Regions from separate parts of the Arthrobacter sp. Hor0625 genome, predicted to be linked through region 2. Evidence: riboswitches for the same ligand, from Rfam matches in the RefSeq annotation. Region 2 holds a riboswitch; the other holds the start of a gene.
What was found. Region 2 has a riboswitch for cyclic di-AMP ahead of ACTWLI_RS02905 (NlpC/P60 family protein). Riboswitches for the same ligand answer to the same signal wherever they lie in the genome.

Region 1 (7,563 bases), 180 kb from region 2:
CGGAGCTGCTCCTGGGCGCCGGCACGGACGGCTTCGGCCTCCTGCTGCGTTCCGCGGGCCTGCCGGCGAAGGCGTTCGGCCTCCACCTCGGCGGCCTTCGCGTCCGCTTCGGTCCGTGCCGCCTTCGCCTCATGCTCGCGGGCAGCGAGCTGATCCGCCTCCGCCTTTTCCCGCATTTCCGCCGCCCGGTTCCGGTCCGCGTCTGCCTTGCGCTTGCGGCTGAGGTACATTGCCACACCGATGATCGCGAGCACCACGACGATGCCGACGATGATGCCTATGAGCTGTCCTGAATCCACGGTGACCCACCTTTTCCTCGGTCGCTGATAAAACCCGGCAGTAAAAGCAGTTGCAGCATCAGTAAACAACACAAAGCGCGGGCTGCCTATCAGCGAGGACGGTGCGGTCGCCTACTTCGCGCGGGGCACCTTGAAGTGGGTCAGCCGGGCATCCTGGCCGTCCAGTTCGGCCCAGGGCTTCTCCGTTTCGAATACCGTCAGCCCGCTGGTGGGGTAACGTGTCGCCGCGTCCATGTACGCCTCGTGGTTGGAGTCCCGGGATGCCAGATGCATGGCCAGGTCCTGGACGCCGGGCATATGAGAGATCACCATCAGCGTTGTGACGGTGTCCGGGACGTGGTTGATCACGGCCAGCATGCGCAGTGCGGAGGCGCCGTAAAGACCGTCTTCGAGCTTCGGCGTCGGCGCCTTGTCCCCCAGGGCGCTGCACACCCAGGTGCAGGTCTGGCGGGTCCGCAGGGCGCTGGAACAGAGGATGAAATCCGGGACCACCCGGTGCTTGAGGAGCCACTCTCCGGCCAGCGGTGCATCGCGGTGGCCCCGTTCTTCCAGCGGCCGCTCGTGGTCCGCCACGCCGCCGGGCCAGTCGGCCTTGGCGTGCCGCATGAGCACCAGCCGTCGTATGTGATGCGCGCTCATGGCTCCCATCCTAGTGGGGACCGCCGGCCACGAGCGCGCCCGCCGGTGAGGCCTCAGTCCTCCAGGACGAAGGTCACTTCCAGCACCACGTGCCAGGCGACGACAGCGCCGCCGCTGATTTCGACCTTCTGCTCCTTGACCCAGGCGCCGGTAACGTTCCGCAGGGTCTTGTTGGCCCGGTCCACGCCTTCCTTGATGGCGTCCTCGAACGAGGTCTTGGAGTTCGAGCTCAGGGTAGTAATACGTGCAACAGACATGATTCCTCCCAATAGTCGGATCGACGGTCCGAGACTACGCCGAAGGCAGGAAACGCAATAGGGTCCATAAGCGCGTTGCGAGGCGCGGGTTGCGGCGACGCCGAGCGCAGGCGCCGAGGGATCGTGCCGCCAAAGCGAAAGCGCCCGCCCCCGGAACAGGGACGGACGCTTTGCGCCGGACTTGGAAGCTAGATGGAGTATTCCGGGGCGGCCCAGACGACAACTTCCGGGTGTTCGTAGAAGCGGTATCCCTGGCCGCGGACCGTGCGCACGGTGTTGGCCAGGCGGCCCAGCTTGGAGCGCAGCCGGCGGATGTGCACATCGATGGTGCGCTCGTTGGGGACCTCCTCGGCGTTCTTCCACAGGCCTTCGAGCAACTCGTCGCGGCCCACGGTGCGGGTGCCGTTTTCCACGAGGTAATTAAGGAGTTCGAACTCCTTGAACGTCAGGTTCAGCGATTCGCCGTCGAGCGCCACCTCGCGGCGGGCCAGGTCGATCAGCACACCGGACGGGCGCGGATCCTGCGGCTGCTGCAGCCGGGCGTTTTCGGCGCGCTGCCGGGCACCGGCGGTGGGGTCGCCGAACGTGGAGCGGACGACGTCGAGGGCCGAACCGGCGGCGGAAGCCGGGGCGACGGCCACCGCGGCGTAGCTCTCCGCGCCGGGCACGAGCGACTGGGCGTAGGCGCGGATTTCCTGGGCCAGCTTGGCAATGGACGTGCCGGCGGCAGCCGCGGTCTCCTCGTCAATGCCCATGTAGAGCACAAAGCCGCGGGCAACGTTGTCGTTGGGGACCGGACGGACGGGGCCGGAAGTCCCGGGGGCAATCACCGGGGTGGGCGCCGTGGTCGGGGCCGTCTCGGCCGGTACCGCGCGCAGCTGGCCGTACGAGTTCGGGTTGTACCCCTGGGCGGCGTAACCCGGAGCGGGGAAGCTGGCGGATCCGGCAGGGCCGAAGCTGGGCCTGCCGCCGAAGCCCTGGCGGACACCGGTCTGGCCGGCCTTGTTAGCGTTTCGGACGGAGATGTGGACGTATCCGGATGCAACTGACATGGATTGCTTACCTCAATGTGAATGGCCGTCATCGCGGCTCGAATGCTTTTTCCCCGCAATGAGAACTGGGGAGGGGCGCCCGACGCTGGGCTGGGGGCGAATGCCTAGAAAACGTTCTGGGGTGTAGAAGTTAGGCGTGCATTCGACAACAGGGCATCTCAGTACCAGCGGGTGCGCTGATCCAGGAAGCTGCGGCTGCAGGTGCTGTTGAGTTCTTGTTCACATTGGAAGTGTGCAACGTAACAATGAGAACTAGCAAGTAACAATGGACGCTAAAGTCCGCATGGTGAGACAAAATCGCCGTTTGTAGTGGAGATCACAATTCTGCGCTGCCGGTCTGGGGCCGGGAGATCACGCGGAATAGAACTGCATTTCGCCACGTGCCCGAAGATGATTCGATCTTGCGGCCTGGTGGCGGCTTTGCGTTTTCCGTAAGCAGAAATTACGAAATCGCATCTTTGGTCCGGTGCGCGGGCCGGCCGTCCACGCAGTGGGCAGCCCTGAGGACCCGACCCGGCCGCCGCGGCCCCGGTCCCGGGCGGACACCCAGCTCGATAGTCTGGAAGTCACAGGTGCCGCACAGGATCCCCAAAGCCGCACCTCACCGGCAGATCGGAGAGTCGTCCCATGGCCACTTCGCACTCCATGACCAACCACCTCCCCCAACTGACGCATCCGGACGGCTCCCCCATCCGGGCCCTGGTGGTGGACGACGAGCCCAGTCTCTCGGAGCTGATGAGCATGGGGCTGCGCATGGCGGGCTGGTCCGTTGCCGTGGCGGCGGACGGCCCCGAAGCGGTCAAGCTGGCCAAGGAATTCCGCCCCGACGTGCTGGTCCTGGACGTGATGCTCCCCGGGTTCGACGGCGTCGAGCTGCTCACCCGGATCCGCGCGTTCGCGCCCGAGGTACCCGCGCTCTTCCTCACGGCCAAGGACGCCGTCCAGGACCGGATCACCGGACTGGCAGCCGGCGGCGATGACTACGTCACCAAGCCGTTCAGCATGGAGGAAGTCCTGCTGCGGCTCCACCGGCTGGTCCAGCGCTCCGGGGTGGCCGCCATGGACACTGCCGAGCTCGTCGTCGGGGACCTCGTGCTGAACGTGGACACCCGCGACGTGACGCGGGCCGGCGAGGACGTGCACCTGACCGCCACCCAGTTCGAACTGCTGCGTTACCTGATGGAGAACCCGAAACGGGTCATCAGCAAGGCCCAGATCCTGGACCGGGTCTGGGACTACGACTTCGGCGGCCAGGCCAACATCGTGGAACTGTACATCTCCTATCTGCGGAAGAAGATCGACGCCAACCACGCGCCGATGATCCACACGGTGCGCGGCGCCGGCTACGTCCTGAAACCGGCGGACTGACCGATGCCTTCCTTCCCCGACGTTGCGGCCGCTCCCGGGCCCGACTGGCGCAGCCCGTCCACGTGGCATCTGCGCACCCGGCTGGTCCTGGTGGCCATGGGACTGCTCGTGGCCATCTGCGGCGCAGTGGGCGTCTTCAGCTACATCTCCATGGATTCCTTCCTCACCCGGCAACTCGACGAACAGCTCGGAGCCGCCGCGCACCGCTCCAGCGAGTTCGGCCGATCCGACCCCGACGACCCCCGCGGACGGCCGGACCCGCTTGAGGCACGCGGTCAGGGCATCGGCACGCTGAATGCCCGGTTGCAGGGCGGCGCCGTGGTGAGCGCCGGTGTCCTTGCCGGCGATGCCACGCGCAGGAGCCTCTCCGCCGACGACAACGCGGTCCTGCTGGCGCTGGCCCCGAACGCGGAGCCGGTGGACCGGACCCTCTCGGCGGGCGCCTACCGGCTTATCGCCGCGACCGCCCCGTACGGCGACGTCATTGTCACCGGGCTGCCCCTGGCCGAGAAGCAAAGCACCCTGGCGTCCCTGGTGGGCACCCTCGGAGCCGTGTCCGCCGGCGGCCTGATCCTGGTCGGGCTCGTCGGCACCGCCCTCATCCGCCGGACCATGCAGCCGCTCGAGCAGCTCTCCGAGGTCGCCACCAAGGTCTCACGGCTGCCGCTGGACGCCGGCGAGGTGGCGCTGGGGGTGCGCGTCCCGCCGTCGGCCGCCCACCCGGGCACGGAGGTCGGCAGCGTCGGCTACGCCCTGAACCAGATGCTGGAGAACGTCTCCAATGCCCTGCAAGCCCGGCAGGAAAGCGAGATGAAGGTGCGGCAGTTCGTCGCGGACGCCTCCCACGAACTCCGGACGCCCCTGACCGCGATCCGCGGCTACACCGAGTTGCTGCGGATGACGGAGCATTTCACCCCCGACGGCGAGAAGTCCCTGGCCCGTGTGCAAAGCCAGTCGGAGCGGATGACGGCGCTGGTGGAGGATCTGCTGCTGCTGGCGCGGCTGGACGAGGGGCAGCCGCCCACCTTCGGCAACGTCGACCTCACCCAGCTGGCGGTCGAAACGGTGAGCGACGAGAAGGTCATGGCCCCGGACCGGATCTGGCAGTTGGAACTTCCCGACGAGCCCGTGCTGGTGCGCGGCGACTCCACCCAGCTGCACCAGGTGCTCGCCAATCTGCTGTCCAACGCCCGCAAGCACACCGGGCCGGGAACGACCGTGGTCACCGGCGTGATGCGCGCGGCCGACGGCAGCGCCGTGGTCACCGTGACGGACAACGGCGGCGGCATCGCCCCGGAGTTCGTCGGCCGGGTCTTCGCGCGCTTCGCCCGGGCCGACGCCGCCCGCACGAATCCGGCGGCCGGGGCCGCAGGCGGGCCCGCCGGACCGTCAGCAGCGCCGTCGGCAGGGACGACGGCGGTCGCCGCACCGGCGTCCGAGGGCACCAGCGGGCTGGGGCTATCCATCGTGTACTCGATCGTCCAGGCCCACGGCGGGACGGTCGAGGTGACCTCCCGGCCGGGCCGGACCCAGTTCGCCGTCAGGCTGCCGGCAGCGGCTGCCGCTTCCTGACCGGCCGGCCTTGCACCAACCCGCTATCCTCTTGGGCGCCAAAGGCAAGCCGCCACACCACGCCACACCACGCCCGTTACCTAAATGTGACTTTCGGAGGAGAGTTCGGTACGGTTTTATGGAGCGGTCATCGATCTGACCGCGCATCCGGGTTGACGCCAAGCTCTGCCGCTTCCCGGATTCTCATGGACCAGGCAGAGGCGGGGGACCCAGTGTTCCCGGGCATTCTGCAGCCATGCACCCTTGGGGTTAAGCCGACACGTTGAGATTCCGTGCGGCCGGGTCACGGATCCGAACCCGACAGCTCACTCCGTAGGCGTTGAGAGGCATAGATGACTGATTTCAAGGTACCCGCGCGCCCGGAAGGCGCTAAACGCACGTCCGACACCGACCACGCGCGCCACCGCGCCGTCCCGGCCCAACGCACTTCTGCCCTGTCACGGCTTCGTGCAGGCTCGGCCGGCAAGCGCGCCGCCGTAGCCGCCACAGCTTTCGCCGTCCTGCTGGGCGCCGGCGCTGCAGGCCAGGCCTCGGGCCAGAGCGCCCGCGCCGATGAAGCGGCCAGGGACACCGCCGCTTCCCTGCAAACCTTGAACTTTGAACGGGTCGGCAGCAACACCCCTGCCTCCCCCGCCCCGGCGAGCGTGGAGGCCAAGGCCAGCAAGGCAGCCAAGGCGCCGGCCTCCCCCACCGCCAAGGCTGCGGCGCCGAAGAAGGCCCCGGCGGCCCCCAAACCGGCGGCGGCAAAGCCCGCCAAGCCGATCGCCGTCGACGACCCGGCCGGGGCGCAGGCCTACGCGGCCTCCCAGTTGCCGGCCCACGGCTGGGCGCCGAGCGAGATGCAGTGCCTGATGAAGCTGTGGACCAAGGAATCGGACTGGAAGACCACCGCGACCAACCCCAGCAGCGGCGCGTACGGCGTGGTGCAGTCCCTGCCGGCGGAGAAAATGGCCAGCGCCGGCGCGGACTACCGGACCAACTACCGGACCCAGATCAACTGGGGTCTGCAGTACGTCGAGGACCGCTACGGCTCGCCGTGTAACGCCCTGAACTTCCACTACGCGAACAACTGGTACTAAGCACCACGGGCCCTTCCCGTAGGGTGCCCGCAGAACGAGGCCCCGGATCCGCCGGATCCGGGGCCTCTTTCTGCCTTGCGCCCCGCGCGGCCAGCGGCGGGGCGGATCCGGCCGGCTACCCGTTGGGACGGCCGGGGATGTACTGCACTGCCCATTTGTTGCCGTCCGGATCGGCGAAGTAGATGAACTCGCCCCAGTCTTGAACGTCGACTTCGCTGACGTCCACGCCGCCTTCCTTGAGTTGCCGGTGCGCGGCCTGGATGTCGCTGACCACCATCTGGAGGCTCGGCGCGGTGCCGGGCGGAGCATCGGTAAGCCCCTCGCCGATCGCAATCGAGCAGGCCGATCCCGGCGGTGTCAGCTGGACAAAACGGATGCCCTCGGAGGGGCGTTCGTCATAGTCGGCGTTGAAGCCCACCTTGTTAACGTAGAAGTCCTTGGCCCGGTCCACATCCGACACGGGCACGAAAACGAGTTCAAGTTTCCAGTCCATGGCCACAGGCTAGTCCCGGACGGGTTCCGCCGGAACCCTTCGACGCCGGACGCCGGAAACGGCGGGCAGTGGACAGCAGAAAGGCCCCGGACCGCTGGTCCGGGGCCTTGCGCCGCGTCTAGACTGCGATGCCGTAGAGCCGGTCGCCGGCGTCGCCCAGGCCCGGCACGATGTAGGACTTTTCGTTGAGCTTCTCGTCGATCGAGGCCAGGACGATCGTGACGTTGGCGTCCGAGAGTTCCTCCTCCAGCTTCGCCAACCCCTCGGGGGCGGCCAGCAGGCAGATGCAGGTGACATCGGAGGCGCCGCGCTTGAAGAGGAACTTGATCGCTTCACGCAGGGTGCCGCCGGTGGCCAGCATCGGGTCGAGGACGAAGATCTGCCGGTCCGTCAGATCCTCCGGCAGGCGCTCCGCGTAAGTGATGATGTCCAGCGTTTCCTCGTCCCGGGCCATGCCCAGGAAGCCGACCTCAGCGGTGGGGACCAGCTTGGTCATGCCTTCGAGCATGCCGAGCCCGGCGCGCAGGATGGGGACAACCAGCGGGGTGGGCTTGGTGAACGCCGTGCCGATGGTGGTGCTGACCGGCGTCTCGATGGTGACAGGCTCGGTGCGGACGTCGCGGGTCGCCTCGTAGGCCAGCAGCGTGACCAGCTCTTCGGTGAGCTGCCGGAAGACCGGGGACGGGGTGTTTTTGTCCCGCAGTACGGTGAGCTTATGGGCGACCAGCGGGTGGTCAACAACGAGAGTGCGCATGGGTCAAAACTATCATCCGGACGCTGAGGAGCGTCCCCCGGGCCCGGGGG
Region 2 (7,563 bases):
GGCACACCACAGTTCGGCTTCGCGCAGCAGGTGCTCACTGCGCCGGTTGCCGCGTTTGGTGTTTGCCTGGCTGGTGTAGGTGCCGCGGTGCAGCTCAAGGTAGATTTCGCCCACCCAGACCGGCAGGTCGGGATACTCGGCCTCGGCGGCGGCGAAGAAATCCTCGGCCGACCCCATCCGCACCCGGGGCGATCCTTCCAGGTCCCCGGTCCGGCGTGCGGCCGCCAGCATCTCGCGGGTGGGACCGCCGCCGCCGTCGCCGTACCCGAACGGGAGCAGTGACATGGTCCCGCGGCCGTGGTCCCGGTAGTTGCGTTCCGCGTGGGCGAGCTCCCGGGCGCTGACCTCGGAGCTGTAGGTGTCCACCGGCGGGAAGTGCGTGAACAGCCGGGTCCCGTCGATGCCCTCCCAGTTGAACGTGTGGTGCGGCATCCGGTTGACCTGGTTCCAGGAGATCTTCTGGGTCAGGAACCAGCGGCTGCCCGCGGCCTTGACTATCTGCGGCATCGCCGCGGAGTACCCGAAGGTGTCCGGCAGCCAGGCTTCCCGGCATTCGACGCCGAACTCCGCCAGGAAGAAGCTCTTGCCCTCGAGGAACTGGCGGGCCATGGCCTCGCCGCCGGGCATGTTGCTGTCCGCTTCGACCCACATGCCGCCCACCGGGACGAACTGGCCGGTCTTGACCTTCTCGCGGATCCGGCCGAAGAGTTCAGGGTAGTACTCCTTGATCCAGGCGAGCTGCTGCGCCGAGGAGCAGGAGAAGACAAAGCCGGGGTCCTCGTCCATCAGCGCCACGACGTTCGAGAACGTCCGCGCGCACTTCCGGATGGTTTCCCGGACCGGCCATAGCCAGGCCGAGTCGATGTGTGCGTGGCCGGTGGCCACCAGTGTGTGGGACGAGGCGTAGGCCGGCCGGCCCAGCACGCCGGCGAGCGCGGCCCGTCCGGCGGCGGCGGTGCCGGCCACGTCATCCGGGTCCATGACGTCGAGCATCCGCTCCAGTGCCCGGAGGATCTCGTGCCGGCGGGGCAGCTCCAGGGGCAGTTCGTGCATCAGCCCGCTGAGCGCCGCGATGTCCTGCTGCAGTTCCCAGACGGCCTGGTTGAGTTCGGCGACGACGATCGGGCCCAGCCGGTACTGCGGTTCGGAGCCTGCGGTTGCCTTATCGCCATACGGGGTGGCGGCGAAGGTCCAGCCCTGGGACAGGTCCGGGTTCGCCGCGGCCTCGACGTAGAAGTCCACCGACATGCCGCTGCCCAGCAGTTTCAAGGGAATGTACCGGTTCCGCGGGGAGATCGCCTTGATCACGGTGCCGTCGGCCCGCCAGGCCGTCCCCTCGCACTGGAACCCGGGCAGGTCCGCGCTGAAGCCCAGGTCCACGAGGATTTCCACCGCGGTGTCGGGGCCGGCGCCCCAGGCATCGGGGACCTCGCCCTGGACCCGCAGCCACTTGGTACTCCAGGGGCTCCCCCAGAGGGCACCCTGTTCCTGCGGTCCGAACTGCTGGCGCATGGCTTCGAGCGCGGGGACGGGTTCGCCAGGAGCGTCCCAGCTGCTGAGCCGGAGCGGAGCGCTGCGCGGGTAGACGTCGGGGATGATGCGTTCGCGGACAAAGCGGTCCAGCCGGACTTCCGTGAGACGGCGGTCGTCGTGCAATGTGATCCTCTTAGCGCTGGGGCGGGTGCTGCCGAGCCGGGCCGGGCCTTGTGTCCAGTCGTTGGATAAAATCTACCCGCGCAGCGTTGAATAACCAACGACCGCCGGCGGCCGCGCGTCCGGGCGGCTTAGCCGACGGCGGCGGGCAGGGAGATCCGTTCGTGCCCGGCATAGACGTTCAGGGTGGTTCCCCGGCTGAACCCGGCCAGCGTCATCCCGCTGGCGGCGGCCAGCTCGACGGCCAGGCTGGAGGGCGCGCTGACGGCCGCCAGCACCGGAATCCCGGCCAGGGCGGCCTTCTGCACCAGCTCGAAGGATGCCCGGCCGGAGACCTGCAGCACGGTGCCGCGCAGCGGCAACAGGCCTTCGCGCAGCGCCCAGCCCACCACCTTGTCCACCGCGTTGTGCCGGCCGACGTCTTCGCGCAGGCAGAGCAGTTCGGCCGAGCCGTCGTCGGCGATCCGGAACAATCCTGCCGCGTGGACCCCGCCGGTGGCGTCGAAGACGGCCTGGGCCTCGCGCAGCCGGTCCGGCAGCAGGGCCAGGGTTTCCACCGGCACGTTCAGCGGATCCGCCGCCGGGCTGAAGTGCGAGGACTTGTGCACGGCGTCGATCGAATCGGTGCCGCAGATCCCGCAGGAGCTTGAGGTGAAGACGTTGCGGCCGGTATCGGGACGGACGACGTCGGGGCGCAGCTGCGCCTCCACGACATTGAAGGTCTGGACCCCGTCCTCGTCCTCGCCGGCGCAGAAACGGAGCGAGACGAGCTGTTCGGGTTCCCAGATGACCCCCTCGGAGACCAGGAACCCGGCCACCAGGTCGAAGTCGCTGCCCGGGGTCCGCATTGTGACGGAGAAGGAGAGCTGGTCCAGCCGGATTTCCAGGGGCTCCTCCACAGCCAGGACGTCCTCGCGGTGCCGCACCGGGAACTCCAGGGCCTGCGGCGAGCCGTCCAGAACAAACTTGTGCACCTTGCGGCGCTGTGTCACGCGGCCCATCAGATACTCCTCATTAGCATTGCGTTCGGATCCCGCCGGTTGCCGCGGCAGGTCCCTGAATCCATCATCACCCCGGGTGCGCGGTCAGCCAAGCAGCTCGCTCCAGTCCACCGGACCGGTGGCTGCCGGCTTGCGGGCCGGGCGTTTCGCGGCGGGCTTAGCCGGAGCCTTGGCGGCTGCGGGGTCGGGCAGCGCTTGGCCCCAGGGCAGGGCGAAGGCCGGCACCGGCTCCCCCAGCTGCACGCCGTGCGGCGGGACCACCAGGACGCCGTCGGCCGCGGCGAGCCCGCGCATCATGCCCGGGCCGGTGTGCTGGGCCGGCGACGCCATGCCGTAAAGCATCCGGAACGGCATCAGCCGGGTGCGGCCGGGGTCCGGATCAAGGGTGGACCCGCACGGCACCTCGGTCACCGGCGGCAGCGGCCGGTGGCCCAGCGCCGCCAGCAGCGGCGCACCGATCGTGGACAGCGCCATCATGGCAGCGAGCGGGTTGCCCGGCAGCCCGATGACGAACCGCCCGTCGGGCAGCTCGGCCAGCACCGCCGGGTGGCCGGGGCGCATCGCGATGCCGTCAATGAGGAGCCGGCCGCCTAGCTCGGCGACCGTGCGCCGGAGGTGGTCGGTGCCGGAACGCCCGGTACCGCCGGTGGTGATCACGACGTCGGCCGGCAGCGGTTCCGCCGCTTCAGGCGGCGCTGCCGCTGCGGCGTCCACGGAAGCGGCGGCGTCCGTGCCCGGGGCGGTGTCTTCGAGGGCGGCGAGCCAGTCGGCGTCGCTGTCGCCGATCTTGAGTTCCTCCGTGCAGATGCCGCCGAGCATGCCGACGACGGCGGCCAGCTGCGGGCCGAACGTGTCGCGGACCTCGCCCGGGACCGGGATGCCGCTGCGGATCACCTCTCCGCCGGTGAGGACCAGCCGGACCACGGCCTTGCCCACAACCGGGAGGGCGTCGTGGCCGGCGAGGGCGGCCAGCGCCAGGTGCGCGGGGTTGAGCACGGTCCCGGCCCGGATGAGCACGTCGCCGGCGGCCGCCTCCTCGGCCGCCTTGCGGATGTGTTCGCCGTTGCGCGGTTCACCGGGCCGGGCACCGGCGCCAAGCCTGAGCACCGGCAGCCCGTCCTCGTCGGGGCCGATCTCCCCGCTCTCGCCGCGCAGCACCGCCTTGGCGCCGGGCGGCACCAGGCCGCCGGTGACGATCGGGCTCGCCTGGTGCGGGGCGAGCCGCTGCCCGGGATCGGTGACGATCCAGGGGCCGCTGCCGTTGACCGCCCAGCCGTCCATGGCCGAGGACGCGTAGTGCGGCATGTCCTGCGCGGCGGCGAGGTCTTCCGCCAGCGTCCGGCCCAGGGCCTGGCGCAGCGGTACCGGGGCGGACGGGATGGGGGCGGCGCAGTCGTAGGCAAGCTGCCGGGCCTCCTGCCAGGTGTGCGCCAGGTGCCGGTGTGCAACGTTCCCGGCGTCAGGTTCGCCGGAGCCGGGTTCGCCGGAAGCAGGTTCGCCGGGAATGATGTGGCCGGGTCCGGGGCCGCCGGCTGCTGCGCCGCCGGTGGCGGCAGGTGGCTCGGGGGTCATGCCCCGGGGGCCTCGGCGGCGGCGTGCTCCTTGGCGAGTTTCCGGGCGACGCCCATGGCAGCCTGCATGGCGACGCCGTCGTCCGCCTGGCCGGAACCGGCAGCGAGCCCGGCGGCGAAGCCGGCAATGAAGGTGGTCAGCGGCGCCGCCGGGCGGACCACCGAGTGCGCGGCCACCCCGGCGAGGCCCAGCACTTCGTTGATGTCGATCTCGATGTCTTCGAGCTCAAGGGCCTGGAGCAGCGCGCGGCACCACTCCTCGAGGGTTTCATCCTGGCTCTTCACCGTTTGCCTCCAAAGTCGGGTTGGGCCGCAACGCCCCGAGGGGACCGGGACCGGGCTGGGACACTCCCAGCGCGGCTGCATCGTCCCAGGTATCCACATCGTCTGTGGAGCCCGGCGGGACCGGGATGCTCCGCAGCTCCAGACTAGCAAGCAGACCGAAGACCGAACCGCCCGAGAGGGTGCCGCGGCGGTCCGCGTCGGCCACCGCACGTTGTAGCACGCCTGTGTCATACACCGCGGCGAGGGGCTGGATCCGGCCGTCCGCGGAGACGGCTACCGCGCCGTCACACCGGGTCGCCTCCGGGCCGGCCAGCGCGGCGAGCAGGGACTGCACGGCGGCGGCGGCGCGCGGCATGTCGCAGGCGAGCACCAGGGTCAGGGGCGCCGCCGGCTGGCCGCCCCTCCCCCGGGCCAGGGCGGAGAGGCCGGCGGTAAGCGCGGCAGCGGGACCGGAGAACGGCGGGTCCTCGCGGCAGCTGAGCACCCCGGGCGGTAGGCCACCTGGATCCGGGCCAACAACAACCGTGCGCCGTGCCCCCGCCGCAGCCTGCAGGGCGCGGTCCAGCAGGCTCACCCCGCTAACGGTCAGCTGTGCTTTGGGCACACCGCCGAGCCGGGAGGACCGGCCCCCGGCCAGGATCACAGCATCGAAGTCCACCAGCCCAGCCTAGCCGGGCCCCGGCCGGCGCGGCGGCACCGGCTGCCGCAGCGGCGGCTCAGGCAGCAGCTGCTCAGTGCGCGCGCTCGGGAAGCAGGAAGGGGTCCCAGGCCGGCGTCGGCTTTTCGAGTTCCTTGATCTGCCAGATGGTGCCCTTCGGCGGCCCGGGCACGAAGCTGAGCTTCCAGCCCATTTCGGCCGGGGTGTGGTCGCCCTTGGCGTTGTTGCAGCGCAGGCAGGCAGCGACGAGGTTCTCCCAGGAGTCGGCGCCGCCGCGGGATTTGGGCTGTACGTGGTCGATGGTGTGGGCGGCTTTCCCGCAGTACGCGCAGTGGTGGTTGTCGCGGCGGAGCACGCCCCTGCGGCTGACGGCCGTCAGGGTGTTGTAGCGGGGCCTGATGTACCGGTTCAACAGGATCACCGAGGGGCGTCCGAGGATGTCCTGCGGACCGACCACGGGGTCATCCCCTTCGGCCACCACACTGGCCTTTCCGGTCAGCACAAGCACCAGCGCCCGGCGGAAGGTGACTACCGCCAGCGGCTCATATCCAGCGTTCAGAACGAGAGTGCGCATCCGCATACCTCTTCACGGCCGCACCCGCCAGGGGCACGAGGGCCGGCTGCCCTGTGCATGGTCGGGCTATGGATCGACACCACAAGAGTAAACACCGATGGCCGGGATTGCCGAATTTTTTTCTCCGTCGGAAGCGCGCGGCGACGGCTGCCGGGCTGCTCCGGAAACGCAAAGGACCCCTGCCGCTAAGGCAGGGGTCCTTCACACAGTTACCGGCGGGGCCGGGTTTGGTCTTAGCCGCCGACGCGGATGAAGACCGGGCCGGAGCCGACGTTGACGCTGTACAGCGCGGTGGTTCCGCCGTTCCAGCCGCCGTGCACGGCCATGCCGTTACCGACGTAGACGGCGATGTGGGCCATGCCCATGCCACCGTTCTGGTAGTAGGCGAGGTCGCCCGGCTGCGCTTCGGCGGCGCTCACGGTGCGGCCGAGGGACAGGTAGCCGGCCGGCCAGCCGTGGTAGTTGACGCCGACGGCGGCCAGTGCGTTGGTGGCGAGCATGGTGCAGTCCTGGGAGACACCGATCTGCGCGTAGGCGGCGGCGGCGATCGAAGCACCCATGCCGCTGACGGCTGCGGGTGCCTTCGTGGCCAGGGAGGCGGTCGCGGCGGTGCCGGTGCCGGCGGCAGCGGTGTCCGTGGCGGCAGCCTTGCTCTCCTGGACCTCGACGACAGGCTTGGGCGCCTCGACGACCGGGCCCGGCGCGGTGGTGACAGCCGGCTTCTCGTAGGAGATGGCGATGCTGGAGGCCGCGGAGATGGTGGCCGGAGCGTTGGACTGAACCTCCGTGGCGGAGGCGGAAGCCGATTCACGCTGAACGTTGGTCTCGGCAGCGTTGGCTGCGATACCGCTGGTCAGAACCAGGCCCGAGGCGGCAGCGATAACCGCAGCCTGGCGACCCATACCGCCGGCGTTCTCGCCTACGGCCTTAGCAATGACAGCCAGCGAGTTGGTCTTGGTGACCTCTGCGCGGTGGCGTGCAGTAGTTGCACGAGTAGTCATTTAGTTCTCTCTTTCGTGATCCTGGTGTCCGCGCAACAAGGCGGGACAAAAGGACGCTCCGGCATCTTGGGGGTACGCCGGATCGCCCCGAAACGGGTTTCTTTAGCGAAGGGTGTACTGCGAAGACGCGCCAAAAGCGGGAACTGCGTTCAGAACTCCGGACCGGGCGCCGGCAAGGGCAACGCGGGACACGGAGGTAAGCGGGCTCACTGGAGCCTCGCCAGCGCGAGAACGCGCAGCATTGTGGCGTGAAGACACGAAAGTAGCCTCTCCCAATGCCTACGAGGTGAGCTGTCGGATTCGGATGGGAGTCACCCGGCCGCGCCGCTTCCTGGGAAGCTTTGCGACTTAACCCCTAGGTCTTCTTGCGAAGACCAAAATTGGTTCCCCCGCCCCTGCCAGACGATGTGATGCGAACGGACCTTGAGCGGTGGCAGAGTTAGGCAATCCACTCAAGAGCGCCAACTTCGGAGAAGTTGGCGTGGTTCAAACGGTACAGCAGTTGGGGCTCAATGTCACATTCAGATCACGGGCGTGTCAAAAAAATGTGAGCTGCCCCTCGGCTAGCTAGAGCCAGCCGAGCGGATCCACGACTTCCCCGTTGACCATCACCTCGAAGTGGAGGTGGCAGCCGGTGGATGCGCCGGTGGTTCCGCTCATCGCCACCACATCGCCGCGTGAGACCTGCTGGCCCACGTGGACGCTGGACGACGACAAGTGGTTGTACGTGGTCTCCAGGCCGTTGCCATGGTCGATCACGACCCGGTTGCCGCCCCCGTAGGGGTGCCAGCCGGAAAAGGTAACGGTGCCGCTCGCGGCG

Region 1: it holds a riboswitch for cyclic di-AMP, as region 2 does, so the genes downstream of both, ACTWLI_RS03730 (hypothetical protein) here and ACTWLI_RS02905 (NlpC/P60 family protein) in region 2, are expected to answer to the same signal.

The regions. Positions count from the first base shown of each region.
Region 1 covers NZ_CP199586.1:840,739-848,301, forward strand. Annotated here, with positions in the region: gene ACTWLI_RS03700 (hypothetical protein) at 1-299, opposite strand, end outside; gene ACTWLI_RS03705 (SixA phosphatase family protein) at 411-938, opposite strand; gene ACTWLI_RS03710 (dodecin family protein) at 992-1,195, opposite strand; gene ACTWLI_RS03715 (winged helix-turn-helix domain-containing protein) at 1,384-2,247, opposite strand; gene ACTWLI_RS03720 (response regulator transcription factor) at 2,875-3,615, shown strand; gene ACTWLI_RS03725 (HAMP domain-containing sensor histidine kinase) at 3,619-5,187, shown strand; cyclic di-AMP (ydaO/yuaA leader) riboswitch at 5,351-5,521, shown strand; gene ACTWLI_RS03730 (hypothetical protein) at 5,520-6,266, shown strand; gene ACTWLI_RS03735 (VOC family protein) at 6,382-6,759, opposite strand; gene upp (uracil phosphoribosyltransferase) at 6,878-7,513, opposite strand; gene ACTWLI_RS03745 (phosphatase PAP2 family protein) at 7,526-7,563, opposite strand, start outside.
Region 2 covers NZ_CP199586.1:658,498-666,060, forward strand. Annotated here, with positions in the region: gene ACTWLI_RS02875 (alpha-mannosidase) at 1-1,656, opposite strand, end outside; gene fdhD (formate dehydrogenase accessory sulfurtransferase FdhD) at 1,785-2,654, opposite strand; gene ACTWLI_RS02885 (molybdopterin molybdotransferase MoeA) at 2,739-4,226, opposite strand; gene ACTWLI_RS02890 (DUF6457 domain-containing protein) at 4,223-4,510, opposite strand; gene mobA (molybdenum cofactor guanylyltransferase) at 4,494-5,168, opposite strand; gene ACTWLI_RS02900 (HNH endonuclease) at 5,242-5,742, opposite strand; gene ACTWLI_RS02905 (NlpC/P60 family protein) at 5,976-6,743, opposite strand; cyclic di-AMP (ydaO/yuaA leader) riboswitch at 7,006-7,183, opposite strand; gene ACTWLI_RS02910 (M23 family metallopeptidase) at 7,311-7,563, opposite strand, start outside.